Linked DNA regions of Shinella zoogloeoides. The protein of the gene in region 1 binds, or shares a complex with, the protein of each later gene. Links are inferred from orthologs where the notes say so. Each region holds a gene or a part of one and is shown on either strand. Other genes may lie near its edges.

Region 1 (15,341 bases):
CTCGCCCTTGCCGGACCCATGCTTTCCAAGGCCTTCGCACAGGGATTTGCGGTTTGCCGTCTTGCACTTCGCAGGGACCTGCCTACATTCGCGCCGTTTTCCAAAGACAGGATTTTCTCTCCCATGAAATACAATCCGCTCGGCAGGACCGGCATCAGCGTGTCGGAAATCTGCCTCGGCACCATGACCTGGGGCTCGCAGAACAGCGAGCAGGAAGCGCACGAACAGCTCGACTACGCCTTCTCCCAGGGCGTGAACTTCGTCGATACGGCCGAACTCTACCCGACCACGCCGCTCTCTCCCGAAACCTATGGCGACACCGAGCGCTTCATCGGCACCTGGATGAAGGCGCGCGGCAACCGCGACAAGGTCGTGCTCGCCTCCAAGGTCGCCGGCCCCGGCCGTCCTTATATACGCGGCGGCGCCCCGATGAGCCGCGCCGGCATACTGCAGGCCATCGACGACAGTCTCGCACGCCTCAAGACCGATTACATCGACCTCTACCAGTTGCACTGGCCGAACCGCGGACACTACCATTTCCGCAATGCCTGGAGCTACGACCCGTCGAAGCAGGACCGCGAAAAGGTCGCCGCCGAGCTGCTGGAAGCAGTCGAAACCGTCGGAGACCTCGTGAAGGCCGGCAAGGTGCGCGCGCTCGGCCTCTCCAATGAGACGGCCTGGGGCACGATGCAGATGCTGAAGCATGCCGAGGAAAAAGGCCTGCCGCGCGTCGCCTCGATCCAGAACGAGTACAACCTGCTTTACAGGGCCTACGATCTCGACCTTGCGGAACTGTCGCATCACGAAGAGGTGGGGCTTCTCGCCTATTCGCCGCTCGCCGCCGGCCTCCTGACCGGAAAATATCTCGACGGCGCGCGGCCGGAGGGCTCGCGCCTGACGAAGAACGGCGATCTCGGCGGCCGCTACCAGCCGCATCAGGAACCCGCCGTGCGGGCTTATGTGGAGCTGGCGAAGGAGAACGGGATCGACCCGGCCCAGATGGCGCTCGCCTTCTGCCTGACTCGGCCCTTCATGGCGTCCGTCATCATCGGCGCGACGTCGATGGAACAGTTGAAGACGGATATCGCCGCCGCGGACCTGACGCTTTCGGCGGAGGTGATGAACGGCATCCGCCGCATCCACCGGCTCTATCCGGCGCCGATGTAAAATGTGCCGGGCGGCCTCAAGGGCCGCCCGGAGCATTCGTCAGTGGACGGGCTTTGGCTCCTGCGTTTCCGGCAGCAGCCAGTTCAGGAAGACCGCGCAGAGACCACCGGTCGCCACGCCCGATTCCAGCACGTTTTTCACGAAACTGGGCATGTGCGAGACGAATTCCGGCACCTGCGACACGCCGAGGCCGAGCGCCAGCGAGATCGAGATGATCAGCAGCGCCCGCCGGTCGAGCTGAAGGCCGGCGAGGATATTGATGCCTGATGCGGCGACGGCGCCGAACATCACGATCACGGCCCCGCCCAGCACCGGCTCCGGCACCGCCTGGATGACGCCGGCGGTCGTCGGGAAGAGGCCGAGCAGCACGAGCACGCCGGCGATATAGACGCCGACATGGCGGCTGGCGACGCCGGTGAGCTGGATGATGCCGTTGTTCTGCGCGAAGACGGAGCTCGGGAACGTGTTGAAGATGCCGGCGAGGAACGAGTTCGCGCCGTTGACCAGCACGCCGCCCTTCACCCGCTCCATCCAGACCGGGCCTTCGACAGGCTGGCGGGAGATCTTGCTGGTCGCGGTGATGTCGCCGATGGCCTCCAGCGAGGTCACGAGGTAGATCACGACCATCGGGGCGAACAGCGTCCAGGAGAAATCCAGCCCGAAATGCAGCGGCGTCGGCACCTGGAACCAGGCGGCCTGGTGCACGCCGGTAAAATCGAGGCGGCCGAGCACGGCCGCAAGCGCATAGCCGACGGCAAGCGCGATGATGATCGCGGCGCTGCGCACCCATACGACCGGGACGCGGTTGAGGCCGATGATCAGCGCCAGCACGGTGCCTGACAGCAGCAGGTTCTCGCCATTGGCGAAGGTGCCCGACTGCATCGCGCCGAAGCCGCCGCCCATGCTGATGAGGCCGACTTTGATGAGGGTGAGGCCGATCATCAGCACGACGATGCCGGTGACCAGCGGCGTGATGAACTTCTTGACGAAGGGCAGGATGCGCGAGAGCCCCATCTCGATGAAGGAGCCGGCGATCACCACGCCGAAGATGGCGGCCATGACGGCCTCCACGGGCGTGCCCTGCTTCACCATGAGCACGCCGCCGGCAATCAGCGGGCCGACGAAGTTGAAGCTGGTGCCCTGGACGATCAGCAGGCCCGCGCCGAGTGGGCCGAACCGGCGGCACTGAACGAAGGTGGCGATGCCCGAAATAACCAGCGACATGGAGACGATCATGTTGGTGTCGCGCGCCGAGACACCGAGAGCCTGACAGATCAGGAGACCGGGCGTGACGATCGGAACGATGATCGCGAGAAGGTGCTGGATGGCGGCCAGAAGCGCGATCGGCGGTGCCGGCTTGTCCTCCAGCGCGAAGACCAGTTCGTCTGCCGGCTGTGACGGTACTTCCGGATGGGTATAGGCGTTCATGCGCGGCCCTCCACCCGGATTTGAATTCTGGTGCACACGTCTGTGCAGTGCGGCGCCTGTGCGCGGTCGCTATGGTTCGCCAATGGCTTCTCCTCCCGGCGTGATGGGTTTTCCGAAGCCTCCACTTCGGGCACGGGAAGCTAGCCGAAATCGCCGGAAAGAAATCTCCTGCGAATCCTGAAAGAGTTTCATGCGTTCCAAGGGGTAATACGAAGAAACCCGCCGTTTCCGGCGGGTTTCTCCAGTGCCCCATGCGGGTGACGTTACGGCGTGGTCGTGGTCGCGCCGCCGCCTTCGGCCGGCTGGCCGCCGCTCGGCTGGCTTTCCAGCGGCTGGGTGCCGCCGGTCGTGCCGCCCGTCTGGCCATCGGTGGCCGTGCCGCCGGCCGGCGCGCTGTCCTGCGTGCCGATCGCCGACGTGTTGGCGTTGGGATCGACTCCGTCACCCGGCGTTCCGCTGCCGACGAAATAGAAGATGCCTACCGCCACGAGGACGGCGAGGATCACGGCGACGGCCCATCCGCCGGTGCCGCTGCCATTGCTTGCATTGACGACGGTCGGGCCGCGGTCATCCACCGGGCGCGTCGCGCGATCTTCCGGCGGACGATTGACAAGGTTCGGGTCTTGCATGTCGGTCACTCCATCTGGTTGGATCGGACTGAACAACGCATCGTTCACAATTTGGTTCCCGCCCGTTTCAGAACGGTGCAGCGCGCATTTGCCTTCAAGGCTTGCATTCGGCCTGAAAATCCGTATAAGCGCGCTGTTCAAAACACCCGGGTCACCGGCTGGTGGCTGAACGGAGGGCCGGCAAATCGCAAGATCTGCCGTTTGGGGCCAAGGGCTCCGGCCTCCCGTGTCTCCGCTCTCGACCGTCTGGATTAACGCTTTTCTTGCTTCGGGCCTCGGCCCCTGAGAACTGTCGTTGAGGCTTGGCGCCGGTTTCGGGTGTAGTTTAACGCAAGAAAGGCAAAGCCACATGGCTCTCTACGAACATGTATTCCTGGCCCGCCAGGACGTGTCCGCCCAGCAGGTCGACGCTCTCGTCGAACAGTACAAGGGCGTGATCGAAGCACACGGCGGCAAGGTCGGCCGGGTCGAAAACTGGGGCCTCAAGTCCCTGACCTACCGCATCAAGAAGAACCGCAAGGCGCATTACGCGCTGATGGACATCGACGCTCCGGCCGCCGCCATCCACGAGATGGAACGCCAGATGCGCATCAACGAAGACGTCCTTCGTTACATGACCATCGCCGTCGAGGCCCACGAAGAGGGCCCGTCCGCTATGATGCAGAAGCGCGACCGCGACGACCGTCCGCGTCGTGACGGCGACGACCGCGGCCCGCGCCGCGACTTCGGCGATCGTGGCCCGCGCCGCGACTTCGGCGACCGCCCGCCGCGTGGCGACCGTCCGGCCCGCGAAGACCGCGCGTAATCGAAGCAGAAGGAGACTAAGACAATGGCTGATACTTCCTCCGCTCCGGCACGCCGTCCGTTCCACCGCCGCCGCAAGACCTGCCCCTTCTCGGGCGCCAACGCTCCGAAGATCGACTACAAGGACGTCCGTCTTCTGTCGCGTTACATCTCCGAGCGCGGCAAGATCGTTCCGTCCCGCATCACCGCCGTTTCCCAGAAGAAGCAGCGCGAACTCGCCAAGGCGATCAAGCGCGCTCGCTTCCTCGGCCTGCTGCCCTACGTCGTAGCGTAAGGACGCTTTCCCTGCGGCCTGACTCGACGTCGGGCTGCAGCATCTGACTCGAGGGAAGACGGTTCTGCCGCCTTCCCTTTCTCCCTTCCGCGATGGGCGCGGATCGGAACCGCCGGCCCTTTCGGGCCAAAAACCCATGTTGGGGAGCCGTCCTGAAGCGAACTGTCAGGAAACTCCTCTAACTGTCTGACCGGACAGGACAGCGAACGTGAAGACCTTGACGCCAACCTCGATTGCGACCGGCCTTGTTGCCGGTGTGACCGCCGCTCTGCTGTCGCTGAGCGCGAACGCGCAGTCGTCGCTGGCGATCGTGCTTTACGCCGCGTCCGCCCTTCCCATCCTGATCGCCGGCCTCGGCTGGGGCAACGCAAGCGCCTTCATCGCGGTCGTCGCCGGCGGCGTGACCGCCTCGGCGCTGGTGTCCTCGCATTTCGCCGCGCTGATCGTCCTCATCACGCTGATCCCCGCCGGCTGGCTGAGCAATCTCGCCAACCTCGCCCGCCCTGCCTCCGAGCTCGGCGGCCCGGACGACGCTCTTGCCTGGTATCCGCTCTCCAACATTCTCGCCCATCTCGCCGTCATGGTGACGCTGGGCATGATCGCCGTCGGCGCGATCGTCGGCTATGACAGCGAAATGGCCAGCAAGCTGGTCGACATCGTCATCGAGACGCTGAAGGCGCAGGAACCGCTCTACAATCCCGATGCGAGCGCCGTGGCGCAGATGAAGTCCATCTTCTCGCTGGCCCTGCCGCTGGTTCAGGGCGCCCTCTGGGTCTTCCTGCTGTTTGCGGCCTATTACATCGCCACCTTCATCGTTCGCCTTTCCGGCAAGGGGCTTCGCCCGCGCGAGGATATGCCGTCCACGCTGCGCATGCACCGCAACGCGATCTTCTTCTTCCTCGGCGGCCTGGTGCTCACCTTCCTGGGCGGCATGCCGGCGATCATCGGCGCGCTCGTCTGCGGCACCTTCGGGGCCGGCTTCGTGCTTGCCGGCTTCGCGAGCCTGCATTTCAGGACGCGGGGCAAGCCCTGGCGGCCCTTCGCCCTGTGGCTCGCCTACATCTCGGTACTGCTCTTCACCATACCGATCTTCGTCATCCTCATCCTGGGCCTGATGGACACGCGGCGCACCATCGCGCTGACGCCCTCCGGCCCGGCAGAGAAGAAAACCACGAATACCTGAACTCAACGAAAGGAACTCTGAAATGGACGTCATTCTCCTCGAACGCATCGCCAAGCTCGGCCAGATGGGCGAAACCGTAAAGGTTCGCGACGGCTTTGCCCGTAACTACCTGCTGCCGCTCGGCAAGGCGCTGCGCGCCAACGAGGCCAACAAGAAGCGTTTCGAAGCCGAGCGCTCGACGCTCGAAGCCCGTAACCTCGAGCGCAAGTCGGAAGCCCAGACCGTTGCCGAAAAGCTCGACGGCAAGACCTTCGTCATCGTCCGCTCCGCCGGCGAAACCGGCCAGCTCTACGGCTCGGTCGCTGCCCGCGACATCATCGAAGTGCTGGCTGCCGAAGGCTTCAACGTCGGCCGCAACCAGGTAGAGCTCAACACGCCGATCAAGGCGATCGGCCTGCACAAGGTCGCGCTGCACCTGCATGCCGAAGTCGAGATCTCGATCGAAGTCAACGTTGCCCGCTCCGCCGAAGAAGCCGAGCGCCAGTCGAAGGGCGAAAGCCTGACCTCGGCCGACGCCATCTACGGCGTCGACGAAGACGCCCTGACGGCTGCCGACTTCTTCGACCCGGAAGCTGACGGCGTCGACGAAGACGAAGCCTGATATCAGACGACGGGCCGGCTCTGCCGGCCCGTTTTCGTTCGGGGGGCCAAAAAGCACGGCTTGAAATCCCGAATTTCGCATCAATATTTATACTTCGTTAGACTGGATTGGCGGTCGGGCCGCTTCCCAGGCCGGTTTCCGACCACACCCAGCCCCGTTCCGCCAGATTTTCAGCGCGACGGAGTTTAGCGAATGAAATTCATTGTACAGGCGCTCGTTTCCCGCCTCGTCGAAACCGGAAACCTGAAGGTCACCTACCCTGACGGCAGCAGCCAGTCCTTCGGCGACGGCACCGGCAATCCCGTCCATATGCGCATCAAGACGAAGAAGGCGCTGTGGGGCCTCGCGATCGACCCCGCCTACTATCTCGGCCATCACTACGGCACGGGGGATATCGACATCGTCGAGGGCGACATCTATGGTCTCCTCAAGGCCGTCTTCACCGGCAATCCCGATTTCAAGTATTACGACACCGGCTGGAACCACCTGCTGGAGCGACTGCGCTATCTCTTCCGCTGGGCGCGCGAAAAGAACAGCGTCGTGCGCTCGCGCCGCAATGTGCAGCACCATTACGACCTGACAGGCGCGCTCTACGACCTCTTCCTCGACAAGGACCGGCAATATTCCTGTGCCTATTTCGAGCGGCCGGACCAATCGCTCGACGATGCGCAGCTTGCCAAGAAGCGCCATATCGCGGCCAAGCTCAACATCAACCGGCCGGGCCAGAGCGTGCTCGACATCGGCAGCGGCTGGGGCGGCATGGCGCTCTACCTTGCCCGCCAGCTCGGCGCGAAGGTGACGGGCGTCACGCTTTCCGACGAGCAGCACGCGCTTTCCGTCAAGCGGGCGGGCGAGGCCGGGTTGACGGACGAGGTGAAATTCCTCCTGCAGGACTACCGCAACACCGAGGGACCGTTCGACCGCATCGTCTCCGTCGGCATGTTCGAACATGTCGGCCGGCCGAACTACCTCACCTTCTTCAAGAAGAGCGCGTCGCTCTTGAAGCGCGACGGCGTCATGCTGCTGCACACGATCGGGCGCACCGACCAGCCCTCCGCCAACAATCCGTTCATCGAAAAGTACATCTTCCCCGGCGGCTACATCCCCGCCCTTTCCGAGGTGATGCAGGCGGTGGAGAAGAGTGGGCTTGCGGTGACGGACGTGGAGATCCTGCGCCTGCACTATGCCGAGACACTGCGTCACTGGCGCGAACGCTTCATGGCGCGGCGCGAGGAGGCCAAGGCGCTCTATGACGAAAAATTCTGCCGAATCTGGGAGTTCTATCTCGCCGCATCGGAAAGCGCCTTCCGCTGGCAGAATCTCGTCGTCTTCCAGCTCCAGCTTTCGCACGACCAGCAGGCAATGCCGCTCACCCGCGACTATATCGGGCGCGGCGAGGATTGCCTGCGCACGCACGAGGGCGACGCCAAGGGCAGCCGGCGCGGCGCGCGCCAGTATCCGAAGGAGGCCTCGCTCTGAGATTCGGGGAGAGAGTCAACCGAAAGCCAGCAGGCCCGGCACAATCCGGGCTTGCTGTGTCCTTGGTGCCTGTGGAAAAGTCTAAGACTGGGTCTAAAGGATGGACCAGGGCGGAAGCGCTTGACCCTCGGGCCCAAAGAAACCAAACCACCGGGCTTCAGGAAACAGGGACGGGAGATTCGGGACGATGAACGATGCCGTGCGCAAGCTGCCTGGTCGCGACAATGCGGAGCTGCACCACCGCGAGGCACCGAACAACATCGAGGCCGAACAGGCGTTGCTCGGCGCCATCATCCTCAACAACGACGCCTATTACCGCGTTTCGGACTTCCTGAAGCCGATCCATTTCCACGAGCCGCTGCACCGCAAGATCTACGAGATCGCTGGCGACATGATTCGCATGGGCAAGATCGCCACCACGATCACGCTCAAGACGCACCTGCCGACGGACGTGCGGGTCGGCGAGCAGACGGTCTCGCAGTACCTTGCCGCCCTTGTGGGTGGCGCCGTGACGATCATCAACGCGGAAGACTACGGCCGCGCGATCTATGACCTCGCGCTCCGCCGCTCGCTGATCAACATCGGCGAGGACATGGTCAACATCGCCTATGACGCCCCGCTCGACATGCCGCCGCAGACCCAGATCGAGGATGCCGAGCGACGCCTCTTCGAGCTGGCCGAGACCGGCCGCTACGACGGCGGCTTCCAGTCGTTCAACGATGCGGTCGCGCTGGCGATCGACATGGCCGGCCAGGCCTTCGAGCGCGACGGCAGCCTTTCGGGCATCTCCACCGGCATCCATTCGCTGGACGGCCGCATGGGCGGCCTCCAGCGCTCGGACTTGATCGTGCTCGCCGGACGCCCCGGCATGGGCAAGACCTCGCTTGCCACCAACATCGCCTATAACATCGCCGCCTCCTACGAGCCGGAAGTGCAGGCGGACGGCTCGTTCAAGGCAAGAAACGGCGGCGTCGTCGGCTTCTACTCGCTCGAAATGTCCTCCGAACAGCTCGCCACCCGTATTATTTCCGAGCAGACGGAAGTCTCCTCCTCGAAGATCCGCCGCGGCGACATTTCCGAGGCCGACTTCGAAAAGCTCGTCGCCTGCTCTCAGATGATGCAGAAGGTGCCGCTCTATATCGACCAGACCGGCGGTATCTCGATCGCCCAGCTTTCCGCCCGCGCGCGCCGCCTCAAGCGCCAGCGCGGCCTCGATTGCCTGGTGGTGGACTATATCCAGCTCATGACCGGCTCGGGCAAGTCGAGCGACAACCGCGTGCAGGAAATCACCCAGATCACGACGGGTCTGAAGGCGCTCGGCAAGGAGCTGAACGTACCGATCATCGCGCTCTCCCAGCTCTCCCGTCAGGTGGAAAGCCGCGAGGACAAGCGCCCGCAGCTCTCCGACCTTCGCGAATCAGGCTCCATCGAGCAGGACGCCGATGTGGTGCTCTTCGTGTTCCGCGAGGAATATTACGTGAAGAACCTGGAGCCACGCGACGAGTTCGATCCGAAATACGAGGAATGGAAGATGAAGTTCGAGCAGGTGAAGGGCACCGCCGACGTCATCATCGCCAAGCAGCGTCACGGGCCGACCGGCACCGTCAAGCTCGCCTTCCAGTCGGAATACACCCGCTTCACCGACCTCGCCGACCCCTCCTTCACCCAGTACGAACACTGAGTAGAAGGACAGGCCCTTACTTCTTCTGGAATGCCGGGGCCTTGCAGAAATTCGCGACGATCGCGAGCGCGTGCCGGGCACGCGCTTTTTGCTCCGCATCCATCATCGGCAGGTCGAGCCTGTCGGAGCAGGCCTCGTCCGAGGCCGTGCTTTCGCCGGAAAGCGACAGACGGCTCGAACAATAGAGCCCCTTGCCGGTGAGGACGACCTGCTCGGCCTCGGGCGCGTCGATGGAAACCGGATTGATCTCCGCGATCAGGTCGTCGACGGACGTGTAGGCGGTGACGGCGGCCACGCGGCTGAGATCGACGAGGCCAAGGGTCAGCGTCGCCCATTTTTCCGGGAACTGCAGCGCGGAGATGGTGCGCGCGCGGCACGGCGCGCCGGAAACCTCAAGGCGCGTCACCAGCCGCGGCGCATTTGGATTGTCCACGATGGAATAGTAGATGTCGGCGGTCTTTTCGCGCTCCGGCTCCGTGCCGTCCTGCGCAAGCCCCAGCAGCACGGCGTGGGCCTGGCGCATCTCGGCATCCGTCGGCGTCTCGTGGGCCACGGCCGACACCTCGCAGGCCACGGCGATCGCCATCGCCCCGACGGTCGTTCCTACAGCACGCCACATGGTCTTCCCCTTTTTTGGGCCGCACCATAGAGAGGCCCCTTCCCGGCGGCAATGCGCCCGGGGAGCATATTGCCGCCATGGTCCACAGGCTGTATTCAAAGTCATGAGCCCGCATCATCAGCACAATCGCCCTGCCCTTCCCGTCGCCGGGGCGGATCATGCCCGCCTGACGATCGATCTTTCGGCGCTGGCGGACAACTGGCGCGCGATGGCGCGGCGCTCCGGCGCCGCCCGCACGGCCGCGGTGCTCAAGGCAGACGCCTACGGCATCGGGCTCGAGCCGGCGGCCAAGACGTTCCATCATGCCGGCGCGCGCGATTTCTTCGTCGCCACCCCGGCGGAAGGCGCGGCCCTGCGCGTCGTTCTGCCTGATGTGCGCATCTATGTGCTATCAGGCATGTGGGCGGGCTCGGAGCGGCTGTTCTTCGAATTCGACCTCGTTCCGGTCATCGTTTCGGAGGAACAGCTCGTCGTCTTCATGACGGCCGTTTCCGAAGGCGGGGACCTGCCCTGCGTGCTGCATGTCGATACCGGCATGAGCCGGCTGGGGCTGAGGGTCGAGGATGCGCTGGCGCTTGCCGACGACGCCGCCCGGCCGGCGAGCTTCTCGCCGATCATGCTGCTCAGCCACCTCGCCTGTGCCGACGAGCCGGGCCACGCCCTCAACCGCCAGCAGCTCCAGCGCTTCCGCAGCGTCGTCGCGGCGTTCGACGACATCGATGCGACGCTCGCCAATTCCGCCGGCATCTTCCTCGGCGAGGACTACCACTTCACCCTCACCCGCCCGGGCATCGCGCTCTATGGCGGCGGCGCCGTCAACAACGTGCCGAACCCGATGAAGCCGGTCGTCACCGCCGAGGCGCGTATCCTGCAGGTGCGCGAGGCGAAGGCCGGCGAGAGCGTCAGCTACGGCGCAACACCCCTTGCCCGCGACACGCGCATCGCCGTCGCCGCCATCGGCTATGCCGACGGCTACATGCGCAGCCTGTCCGGCTCCGGCGTGCCGCTGCGCGCCGCCGGCATTGCGGGCGCAAGCGGCGTGCTGCATGGCCGCACCGTGCCGCTGATCGGCCGCGTCACCATGGACCTTTGCCATTTCGACGTCACCGACCTGCCGCCCGGCAGCGTGCGCCCCGGCAACTTCATCGAGCTCTTCGGCCGCAACATGCCGATCGGCGACGTCGCCCGCGCCGCCGGCACGATCGACTACGAAATCCTGACCAGCCTCGGCCATCGCTACGAACGGCGTTACGAGCTGGTGAAAAAATAGGACACGTTCCTGTTTTGTGCTAATGGCTTCGGCAGCGATTCACGAAGCGCGCCGAAAGCGAGAATTCATGGCGAAAGCCCGCACCCAATTCGTCTGCCAGAACTGCGGCACCGCTCACTCCCGCTGGGTCGGGAAATGCGAAGGCTGTGGCGAGTGGAACACCGTCGTCGAGGAAGACCCGATGGGCGGCATCGGCTCCGGCCCCGGCAAGGTGCCGAAGAAGGGCCGTCCGGTCGCGCTGACGGCGCTGTCGGGCGAAATCGAGGAAGCGCCGCGCATCCACACCGGCATCGGCGAACTCGACAGGGCGACCGGCGGCGGCTTCGTGCGCGGCTCGGCCGTGCTGATCGGCGGCGATCCCGGCATCGGCAAGTCGACGCTCCTGATGCAGGCCGCCGCCGCCCTCTCCCGCCGGGGCCATCGCATCATCTACGTTTCGGGCGAAGAGGCGGTGGCGCAGGTGCGCCTGCGCGCGCAGCGCCTGCAGGCCGCCGAGACCGACGTGCTGCTCGCCGCCGAGACCAATGTCGAGGACATTCTCGCGACCGTCGGCGAAGGCAAGCGGCCGGACCTCGTCATCATCGATTCGATCCAGACCCTGTGGAGCGACACGGCGGAGGCCGCGCCCGGCACGGTGACGCAGGTGCGCACCGGCGTTCAGGCGATGATCCGCTTCGCCAAGCAGACGGGCGCCGCCATGGTGCTGGTGGGTCACGTCACCAAGGAAGGCCAGATCGCCGGCCCGCGCGTCGTCGAGCACATGGTCGATGCCGTGCTCTATTTCGAGGGCGACCGCGGCCACCACTACCGCATCCTGCGCACCGTCAAGAACCGCTTCGGGCCGACCGACGAGATCGGCGTCTTCGAAATGTCCGACAAGGGCTTGCGGGAAGTCTCCAACCCATCCGAACTCTTTCTCGGCGAGCGCAATGCCAAATCGCCCGGCGCCGCCGTCTTCGCCGGCATGGAGGGCACGCGGCCGGTGCTGGTCGAGGTGCAGGCGCTCGTCGCGCCCACCTCGCTCGGCACGCCGCGCCGCGCGGTGGTCGGCTGGGATTCGGCGCGGCTGTCGATGATCCTCGCCGTGCTCGAAGCCCATTGCGGCGTGCGGCTCGGCCAGCACGACGTCTACCTCAACGTGGCGGGCGGCTATCGCATCTCGGAGCCGGCCGCCGACCTTGCCGTCGCCTCCGCGCTCGTTTCCTCGCTTGCCGGTCTTGCCCTTCCGGCCGATTGCGTCTATTTCGGCGAAGTCAGCCTGTCGGGCGCCATTCGCCCGGTGGCGCACACCGCCCAGCGCCTCAAGGAGGCGGAAAAGCTGGGTTTTTCGCAGGCCGTGTTGCCCGCCGGTTCCGCCGATCTGCCCAAGGGCAGTGGCAGCCGCTGGAGCGAGATCGAAAGCCTGCCGGATCTGGTGGCGCGCATTGCCGGATCGAAAAGCGCCCTGAAACGGGAAGACGAGGACGTCTGACGCCTTCTTGGCATATGCAAAGCCCTGTGGGAAACATCGGGCTTGGCGTACCAAACCGGGACGGCGAGGACGCCTTTCGTTAATGTGCGCTCCGCACCGGGACTTGGAGCCGGACATTTCGGGTTTGGAGTAGGACGAACATGCCCATCACAATTCTCGACGGTATCGTCATCGGCGTCGCGCTGTTTTCCGCCGTGCTGGCGATGGTGCGCGGCTTCTCGCGTGAAGTGCTGTCCGTCGCAAGCTGGGTGGGTGCTGCCGCAGCCGCCTATTTCCTCTATCCGGTGCTGCTGCCTTACGCGAAGGACTACACGACGAGCGACACGGTCGCGATGGTCGGCTCCGCCGCCGCCGTGTTCCTCGTCGCGCTCATCGTGATCTCCTTCATCACCATGCGCATGGCCGACTTCATCATCGACAGCCGCGTCGGCGCCCTCGACCGGACGCTCGGCTTCCTGTTCGGCGCGGCGCGCGGCATCCTGCTCGTCGTCGTCGCCATGCTGTTCTTCAACTGGCTCGTCGCGCCGCAGCAGCAGCCGGGCTGGGTGACCACCGCAAAGTCCAAGCCTCTGCTCGACAATCTCGGCTCGCGCCTCGTGGCGCTGCTGCCGGAAGACGCCGATGCGACGATCCTCGATCGCCTGCGCGGCAAATCGACCGAAGGCGAAAGCGGCACGACGGAAGATCCGGACGCCGCGACGGGCGGTACGAACCAGACGCCCGCCGAAGAGACGCCCGCCACGAACGGATAAGTGATCAGGGGAGCCGCCGCAGCCGGATTTGGCAAGGCAGGCTCCCCGATTTTTTGGTAGGATCAGATATCAAGCCACTGACGCTCCCGGGCCTCGGTGGCAAATGCTTTCGGCGATACCCATATGGGCGTGGCCGAGGACACCGAACGCAGTACCCCATGCAACCTCTTACGGTCCCGAGCAAAGGCTTGCAGCAATGAGCGACTTTCAGTTCCCCGTTCGCCACGATAACGATCTCGACGGCGACACGCTTCACGAAGAGTGCGGCGTCTTCGGCATCCTCGGCCATCCGGAAGCCGCCACGCTGACGGCGCTCGGCCTGCATGCGCTCCAGCACCGCGGCCAGGAGGCGGCCGGCATCGTCTGCTTCGACGGCAAGCAGTTCCATACCGAAAAGCACATGGGCCTCGTCGGAGACCACTACACCAACCCGGCGACGCTGGCGAAGCTGCCCGGCAATATGGCGATCGGCCACACGCGCTATTCCACCACCGGGGAAGTGGCGCTGCGCAACGTGCAGCCGCTCTTTGCGGAACTGGAAGTCGGCGGCATCGCCGTCGCGCACAACGGCAACTTCACCAACGGCCTGACGCTGCGCCGGCAGCTCATCGCCGGCGGCGCGATCTGTCAGTCGACCTCCGACACGGAAGTCGTGCTGCACCTCATCGCCCGCTCGCGCTACACCTCCACGACCGACCGCTTCATCGACGCCATCCGCCAGATGGAAGGCGGCTATTCGATGCTCGGCATCACCCGCACCAAGCTGATCGCCGCCCGCGATCCCACGGGCATCCGCCCGCTGGTCATGGGCGAGCTCGACGGCAAGCCGATCTTCGCTTCCGAGACCTGCGCGCTCGACATCATCGGCGCCAAGTACATCCGTGACGTGGAGAACGGCGAGATCATCGTCTGCGAGATCCAGCCGGACGGTTCGATCACCATCGAGGCGAAGAAGTCGGGCAATCCGCAGCCGGAGCGCCTGTGCCTGTTCGAATATGTCTACTTCGCCCGCCCCGATTCCGTCGTCGGCGGCCGCAGCGTCTATGTCGCGCGCAAGAATATGGGCATCAACCTTGCCAAGGAGCACCCGGTCGAGGGCGACGTCGTCGTGCCGGTGCCAGACGGCGGCACGCCCGCGGCGCTCGGCTACGCGCAGGAAAGCGGCATCCCGTTCGAGTACGGCATCATCCGCAACCACTATGTCGGCCGCACCTTCATCGAGCCGACTCAGCAGATCCGCGCCTTCGGCGTGAAGCTGAAGCACTCCGCCAACCGCGCGATGATCGACGGCAAGCGCGTGATCCTCGTCGACGATTCCATCGTGCGCGGCACGACGTCGCTGAAGATCGTGCAGATGATCCGCGATGCGGGCGCAAAGGAAGTGCATATCCGCGTCGCCAGCCCGATGATCTTCTACCCGGACTTCTACGGCATCGACACGCCGGACCGCGACAAGCTGCTTGCCAACCAGTACAACGACGTCAAGGCGATGGCCAAGCACATCGGGGCGGATTCGCTGGAGTTCATCTCCATCGACGGCCTCTACCGCGCCGTTGGCGGCGAGGACCGCAACCCGGCCCGTCCGCAGTTCACCGACCATTACTTCACCGGCGACTATCCGACGCGCCTCCTTGACAAGGAAGGCGAGACGATGGGACGGAAGATCTCGGTAATGGCAAGCAACGGATAATTGACAGCAGCATGAGCATCGACCTGAAAGACCGCATCGCGCTGGTCACCGGCGCGTCGCGCGGTATCGGCTATTTCACCGCCCTGGAACTCGCAAGGGCCGGCGCGCATGTCGTCGCCTGCGCCCGCACGGTCGGGGGCCTGGAAGAACTGGACGATGCGATCAAGGAGGTAGGCGGCAGCGCGACGCTGGTGCCCTTCGACCTCTCGGACATGGCGGCGATCGACAAGCTCGGCGGCTCGATCTTCGAGCGCTGGGGCAAGCTCGACATCCTCGTGGCCAATGCCGGCGTG
Region 2 (4,799 bases), 1.3 Mb from region 1 along the record:
GGCCGAGGCAGATGCCGAAGACCGGGATGCCCGTCTCGATCAGCGTCTTGATGACCGGCACGGCATATTCGCCTGTCGCGGCCGGGTCGCCCGGGCCGTTGGAGAGGAAAATGCCGTCGGGCTTCTGGGCGAGCACGTCGTCGGCGCTGGACGTCGCCGGCATGACGGTGACCTTGCAGCCGAGGCCGGTGAAGAGGCGCAGGATGTTGCGCTTCACGCCGTAGTCGAGGGCGACGATGTGGTACTTCACGTCGCCGTCCGTAAGGTCCTCGTGGCCTTCGTTCCACACCCAGGGCTTCTCGCTCCAGCGCGAGGACTGGCCGGAGGAGGCGACCTTGGCGAGGTCGAGGCCGACGAGGCCGCTCCAGGCCCTGGCTTCCGCCTTCAGCGTCTCGATGTCGAAGACGCCGTTCGGGTCGTGCGCAATGACGGCGTTCGGCGCGCCGTTCTCGCGGATCCAGGCGGTCAGTGCGCGCGTGTCGATGCCGGAAAGGCCGATGATGCCGCGGGCCTTTAGCCAGGCATCGAGGTGCTTTGCCGAGCGGTAGTTCGACGGGTCGGTGATGTCGGCCTTGAAGATCGTGCCGACGGCGCCGTGGCGGGCGGCGGGGGTCAGGTCCTCGATGTCCTCGTCATTGGCGCCGATATTGCCGATATGCGGGAAGGTGAAGGTGACGATCTGGCCGAGATAGGAGGGGTCGGTCAGGATTTCCTGGTAGCCCGTCAGTGCCGTGTTGAAGCAGACTTCCGCCGTCACCTTGCCGGTGGCGCCGATGCCCTTGCCTTCGATCACCGTGCCGTCGGCAAGAACGAGCAGGGCGGTCGGCTTTTCGGTGGTCCATGCGGGGGTCGAGGTCATAATCATCCCGTTTCCGGCACCGGGCGTGCGGCTTGAAAGCCGATGGGCCGGGTACCATTTAAGTCGCAGGCAAAGGCGCGCGGAAACCCGCGTTGGTTCGCCCTGATTGCCAATTTTCGTGCAGGTGCCGGAAAATAGACAAAGCAGGGGGCGGGGTCAACCATTGCCTCAAGAATTGCGTGGATTTATAAAGCGTTGAAAATCAAGCGCTTGCGCAATCTGTTTGCCGGCAGAGCCTTTGCCGGTCTATGAGCATGCACAATCGAACGACGATCGAGGCCCTGCCGCGCATCCGGCGCGGACAGCCTCTTATGGAGAAAAGAATGCGCGAGACCATCGCAAACGCCCTCAAGGACGCCCTCAAGGCCAAGGACGCCTGTCGTGTTTCCACGCTGCGCCTGATCCAGGCGACGCTGAAGGACCGCGACATCGCCAACCGCGGTGTCGGCAAGGGCCCCGTGGAAACCGACGAACTGCTGCAGATCCTCGCCAAGATGATCAAGCAGCGCGAGGAATCCGCCAAGATCTTCGCCGAGAACGGCCGCCCGGAACTCGCCGCCCAGGAGCGCGAGGAAATCAAGGTCATCGAAGGTTTCCTGCCCGAGCAGATCTCCGAGGGCAAGATGAAGGACCTCATCGCGGCCGCCATCGCCGAGATCGGCGCGCAGGGCCTGCGCGACATGGGCAAGGTGATGGCCGTGCTCAAGGAGCGCTATCCCGGCCAGATGGACTTCGCCAAGGCCTCCGGCGTGGTGAAGGACCTGCTGAAGTAAACCGGTGAAACGGATTCGAGAAGAGGGCGGCTTCGGTCGCCCTTCTTCGTTTCAACACGCATTCCGTGCGGGGCGTGGGAACCAAAAGCAAAGCGCGGCGTTATACCCGATGGACAGGAGCCCGGCGAGACCGCGTTAATCGTGCATCGGCTGGCCCCGGCGAAGTGCATATCGTGCCGCCGGACTTGTTGCAGCGTCGTCACCGGTGGCCGTTTCGTCAAACGGAGCCCGGTTCCATGCGCGTCGTTTTCCTTGCCTCTCTCGCCCTTGCCCTTGCAGGTCCCGCCATCGCGCACGATGCCGCGAGCGGCTGGCAATACGAGATGTTCTGCTGCAACGGCAACAGCCACAACGGCGATTGCCAGATGATCCCGGCGACCACGGTGCGCATCGTCGAGGGCGGCTATCAGGTGACGCTCGCGCCCGGCGACCACCGTCTCGCCACCCGCCGCCACATCTTCCGCCTCTCGCAGGACAGCGCCCGCCGCTCGCAGGATGGCGAATACCATCTCTGCCTCTACCCGACCGAGGACACGCCGCGCTGTTTCTATGCGCCGGACATGGGTTTTTGACACGGCGGATTTGAGGTCCGGCCTGTGAATTGCTGTGGGTGGGCGACTATCGCTGGCGGCGGGGCGCTTGCATGGTTATATGGACCTCGACCGAGGTACCCATGCGTTTTTCCAATGCCTTCCTGGACGAGATCCGTGACCGCGTCTCCATTTCGGAGGTGATCGGCAAGCGCGTGACGTGGGACCGCAAGAAGACCAATGTCTCGCGCGGCGACTACTGGGCGTGCTGCCCGTTCCACGGCGAGAAGTCGCCGTCGTTCCACTGCGAGGATCGCAAGGGCCGCTACCATTGCTTCGGCTGCGGCGTCTCGGGCGATCACTTCCGCTTCCTCACCGATCTCGACGGGCTGTCCTTCCCGGAGGCCGTGCAGCAGATCGCCGACCTAGCCGGCGTCGCGATGCCCCAGCCGGACGCGCAGGCCGAGCAGCGCGAGAAGGAACGCATGGGCCTCGTCGAGGTCATGGAAATGGCGGCGCGTTTCTTCCAGGACCAGTTGCAGACGCCGGCGGGTGCGAAGGCGCGCGCATATCTGCGCGACCGCGGGCTGACGGGCCGTACCATCGAGACCTTCCGCCTCGGCTATGCCTCGGACAGCCGCAACGCGCTCAAGGAATTCCTGGCCGGCAAGGGCGTGCCGAAGGAGGCGATCGAGGCCTGCGGCCTCGTCGTGCATGGCCCGGAGATTCCGGTCTCCTACGACCGCTTCCGCGACCGCATCATGTTCCCCATCCTCTCAGTGCGGGAAAAGGTCATTGCCTTCGGCGGGCGGGCCATGTCGCCGGATGCGCCGGCGAAATACCTCAACTCCAACGAGACGGAGCTCTTCCACAAGGGCAGCGTGCTCTACAACCATGCCCGCGCCCGCAAGAGCGCCGGCCGCGCGGGCAACACTCCCCAGGACGAAAAAGCCGCGGGCACGATCATCGTCGTCGAAGGCTATATGGACGTGATCGCGCTCTACCAGGCCGGCATCGAGAATGCCGTCGCCCCGCTCGGCACGGCGCTGACGGAAAACCAGCTCGAACTGCTGTGGAAGATGACGCCGCAGCCGGTGCTCTGCTTCGACGGCGACGGGGCGGGCATTCGTGCGGCGAACCGCGCCGCCGATCTGGCGCTGCCCTTCATCAAGCCGGAACGGACCGTGCGCTTCGCCCTGCTTCCGGACGGCAAGGACCCGGACGATCTCGTGCGTCACGAGGGCCGCGCGCCCTTCGACAAGGTGCTGGCCGGCGCCCGACCGCTCGACGAGATGATCTGGAACCGCGAAGTGCAGGGCGCGAGCTTCGACACACCGGAAAGCCGGGCCGCGCTCGAAGCGCGCCTGCGCCAGATCACGGGCGCGATCGCCGACGAGGACGTGCGTCGCCATTACCAGCAAGGCATGCGCGACCGGCTGAACGCCTTCTTCCGTCCAGCCCCGCGGCAGGGCGGCGGCGGATTTTCCGGCAACCGGCAGGGCAGGGGCGGCGGGCGCGGCGCGCCGCAGGGTAGCGCCGTGCCGTCAGGCATTTCCGACCGGCTCGCCCGCTCGGCGCTGGTGCGCGGCGCGCAGGACCTGCCTGCCCTGCGCGAAAGCGTGCTGGCGCTCACCGTCGTCAACCATCCCGGCCTGTTCTTCAGCGATTACGATGAGATCGCCATCATCGAATACGAGAACCGCGACCTCCAACGCCTCTGGTCGTCGCTGCTCGGCACCGCCGGCTCCATCGGCGCGCGGCTCGATCGCGCGCGCCTCGTCGAGGAGCTGGAGGCGGCCGGATTCGAGGCGCTGCTCAAGGGTCTCGACCAGCAGATCCGCAATTCCCGCCTGTGGACCGCGACGGCGGAAGCGGCCCCGGAAGACGCCCGCGAAGGCTTCCTGCAGGCGCTCGCCCTTCACAAGCGCACCCGCGCCCTGCTCTGGCAGCGCCGCGAGCTGGAACGCGAACTCGCCATGGCTACGGAAGAGGGCGACGGCGAGCGGGTGCCGCAGATCCTGCGCGCGCTTCAGGAAGTACAGCTCGAGACCGTGCGCATGGAAAACCAGGAAGCCATTATCGAGGGGTTCGGCGTGCTGTCCGGCCGCGTGAAAGGGCCGGCGGGGAAATAGGCGTTTTCTCCTCTTCTCAATCTTCTTGCAACCCACCCTTAAATAAGAACAAATCAAGAACATTGTGTGCGAAAGCGAAACACGAGGGCTGGGTGGTTGCCGTGGGTTCCGGCTTGGCCAGAATGGGGGTAGAAAGTGCAGGTCATGATTCAAGCAGATTCCTCCCGTTCCCTGTCGGCACTGTTCGACGCGCAGGCCGCAAGCCCGCTCGATGTGCTCAAGCGCGTCTATGGCTACGATGCCTTCCGCGGCAAGCAGGAGGCGGTCGTCGAGCATGTGGCGGCGGGCGGCGATGCCGTCGTCCTCTTCCCGACCGGCGCGGGCAAGTCGCTGTGCTTCCAGATCCCGGCGCTGTGCCGCACGGGCGTCGGCATCGTCATCTCGCCGCTGATCGCCCTGATGCGCGATCAGGTCGAGGCGCTGAAGCAGCTTGGCGTCAGGGCGGCGGCGCTGAACTCCTCCCTCTCGCGCGACGAATTCTTCGCGGTGCGCGATGCCATGCGGG

What was found.
Region 2: the proteins of Q9316_RS06280 (region 1) and dnaG are in contact, whole or in part, in a crystal structure (PDB 2R6A), measured with the Geobacillus stearothermophilus proteins. The link is inferred for Shinella zoogloeoides from one-to-one orthologs. Residues at the interface, in WP_033016901.1 of Geobacillus stearothermophilus: Ser13, Glu15, Ala16, Gln18, Glu91, Leu92, Asp94, Ala95, Val96, Pro97, Thr98, Ala99, Ala100, Asn101, Tyr104, Tyr105, Ile108; in WP_049624496.1 of Geobacillus stearothermophilus: Lys456, Leu457, Leu458, Pro459, Ala460, Asn463, Ala464, Leu467, Leu535, Leu536, Ile537, Ala538, Gln544, Glu545, Asp548, Tyr549, His552.

What each region holds. Positions count from the first base shown.
Region 1 is NZ_CP132311.1:1,069,410-1,084,750, reverse strand. Bases 7,079-9,999 are described here. They hold Q9316_RS06280 (replicative DNA helicase), read left to right. Parts: upstream 7,079-7,752; coding sequence 7,753-9,246; downstream 9,247-9,999. Other genes in these bases: alr (alanine racemase), read left to right, coding at 9,969-9,999; Q9316_RS06275 (hypothetical protein), read right to left, coding at 9,263-9,865; Q9316_RS06285 (SAM-dependent methyltransferase), read left to right, coding at 7,079-7,565. In the rest of the region: Q9316_RS06320 (aldo/keto reductase), read left to right, coding at 124-1,167; Q9316_RS06315 (nucleobase:cation symporter-2 family protein), read right to left, coding at 1,207-2,595; Q9316_RS06310 (hypothetical protein), read right to left, coding at 2,859-3,224; rpsF (30S ribosomal protein S6), read left to right, coding at 3,574-4,029; rpsR (30S ribosomal protein S18), read left to right, coding at 4,054-4,302; Q9316_RS06295 (DUF2232 domain-containing protein), read left to right, coding at 4,511-5,485; rplI (50S ribosomal protein L9), read left to right, coding at 5,508-6,086; more of Q9316_RS06285, read left to right, coding at 6,279-7,078; more of alr, read left to right, coding at 10,000-11,135; DNA repair protein RadA, read left to right, coding at 11,203-12,606; Q9316_RS06260 (CvpA family protein), read left to right, coding at 12,747-13,358; purF (amidophosphoribosyltransferase), read left to right, coding at 13,555-15,048; Q9316_RS06250 (SDR family NAD(P)-dependent oxidoreductase), read left to right, coding at 15,060-15,341. UniProt on the Escherichia coli protein: The main replicative DNA helicase, it participates in initiation and elongation during chromosome replication. Travels ahead of the DNA replisome, separating dsDNA into templates for DNA synthesis.
Region 2 is NZ_CP132311.1:2,352,460-2,357,258, reverse strand. The notes cover bases 1,811-4,799. They hold dnaG (DNA primase), read left to right. Parts: upstream 1,811-2,305; coding sequence 2,306-4,294; downstream 4,295-4,799. Other genes in these bases: recQ (DNA helicase RecQ), read left to right, coding at 4,439-4,799; Q9316_RS12650 (hypothetical protein), read left to right, coding at 1,869-2,204. In the rest of the region: carA (glutamine-hydrolyzing carbamoyl-phosphate synthase small subunit), read right to left, coding at 1-859; Q9316_RS12655 (GatB/YqeY domain-containing protein), read left to right, coding at 1,183-1,632. UniProt on the Escherichia coli protein: RNA polymerase that catalyzes the synthesis of short RNA molecules used as primers for DNA polymerase during DNA replication.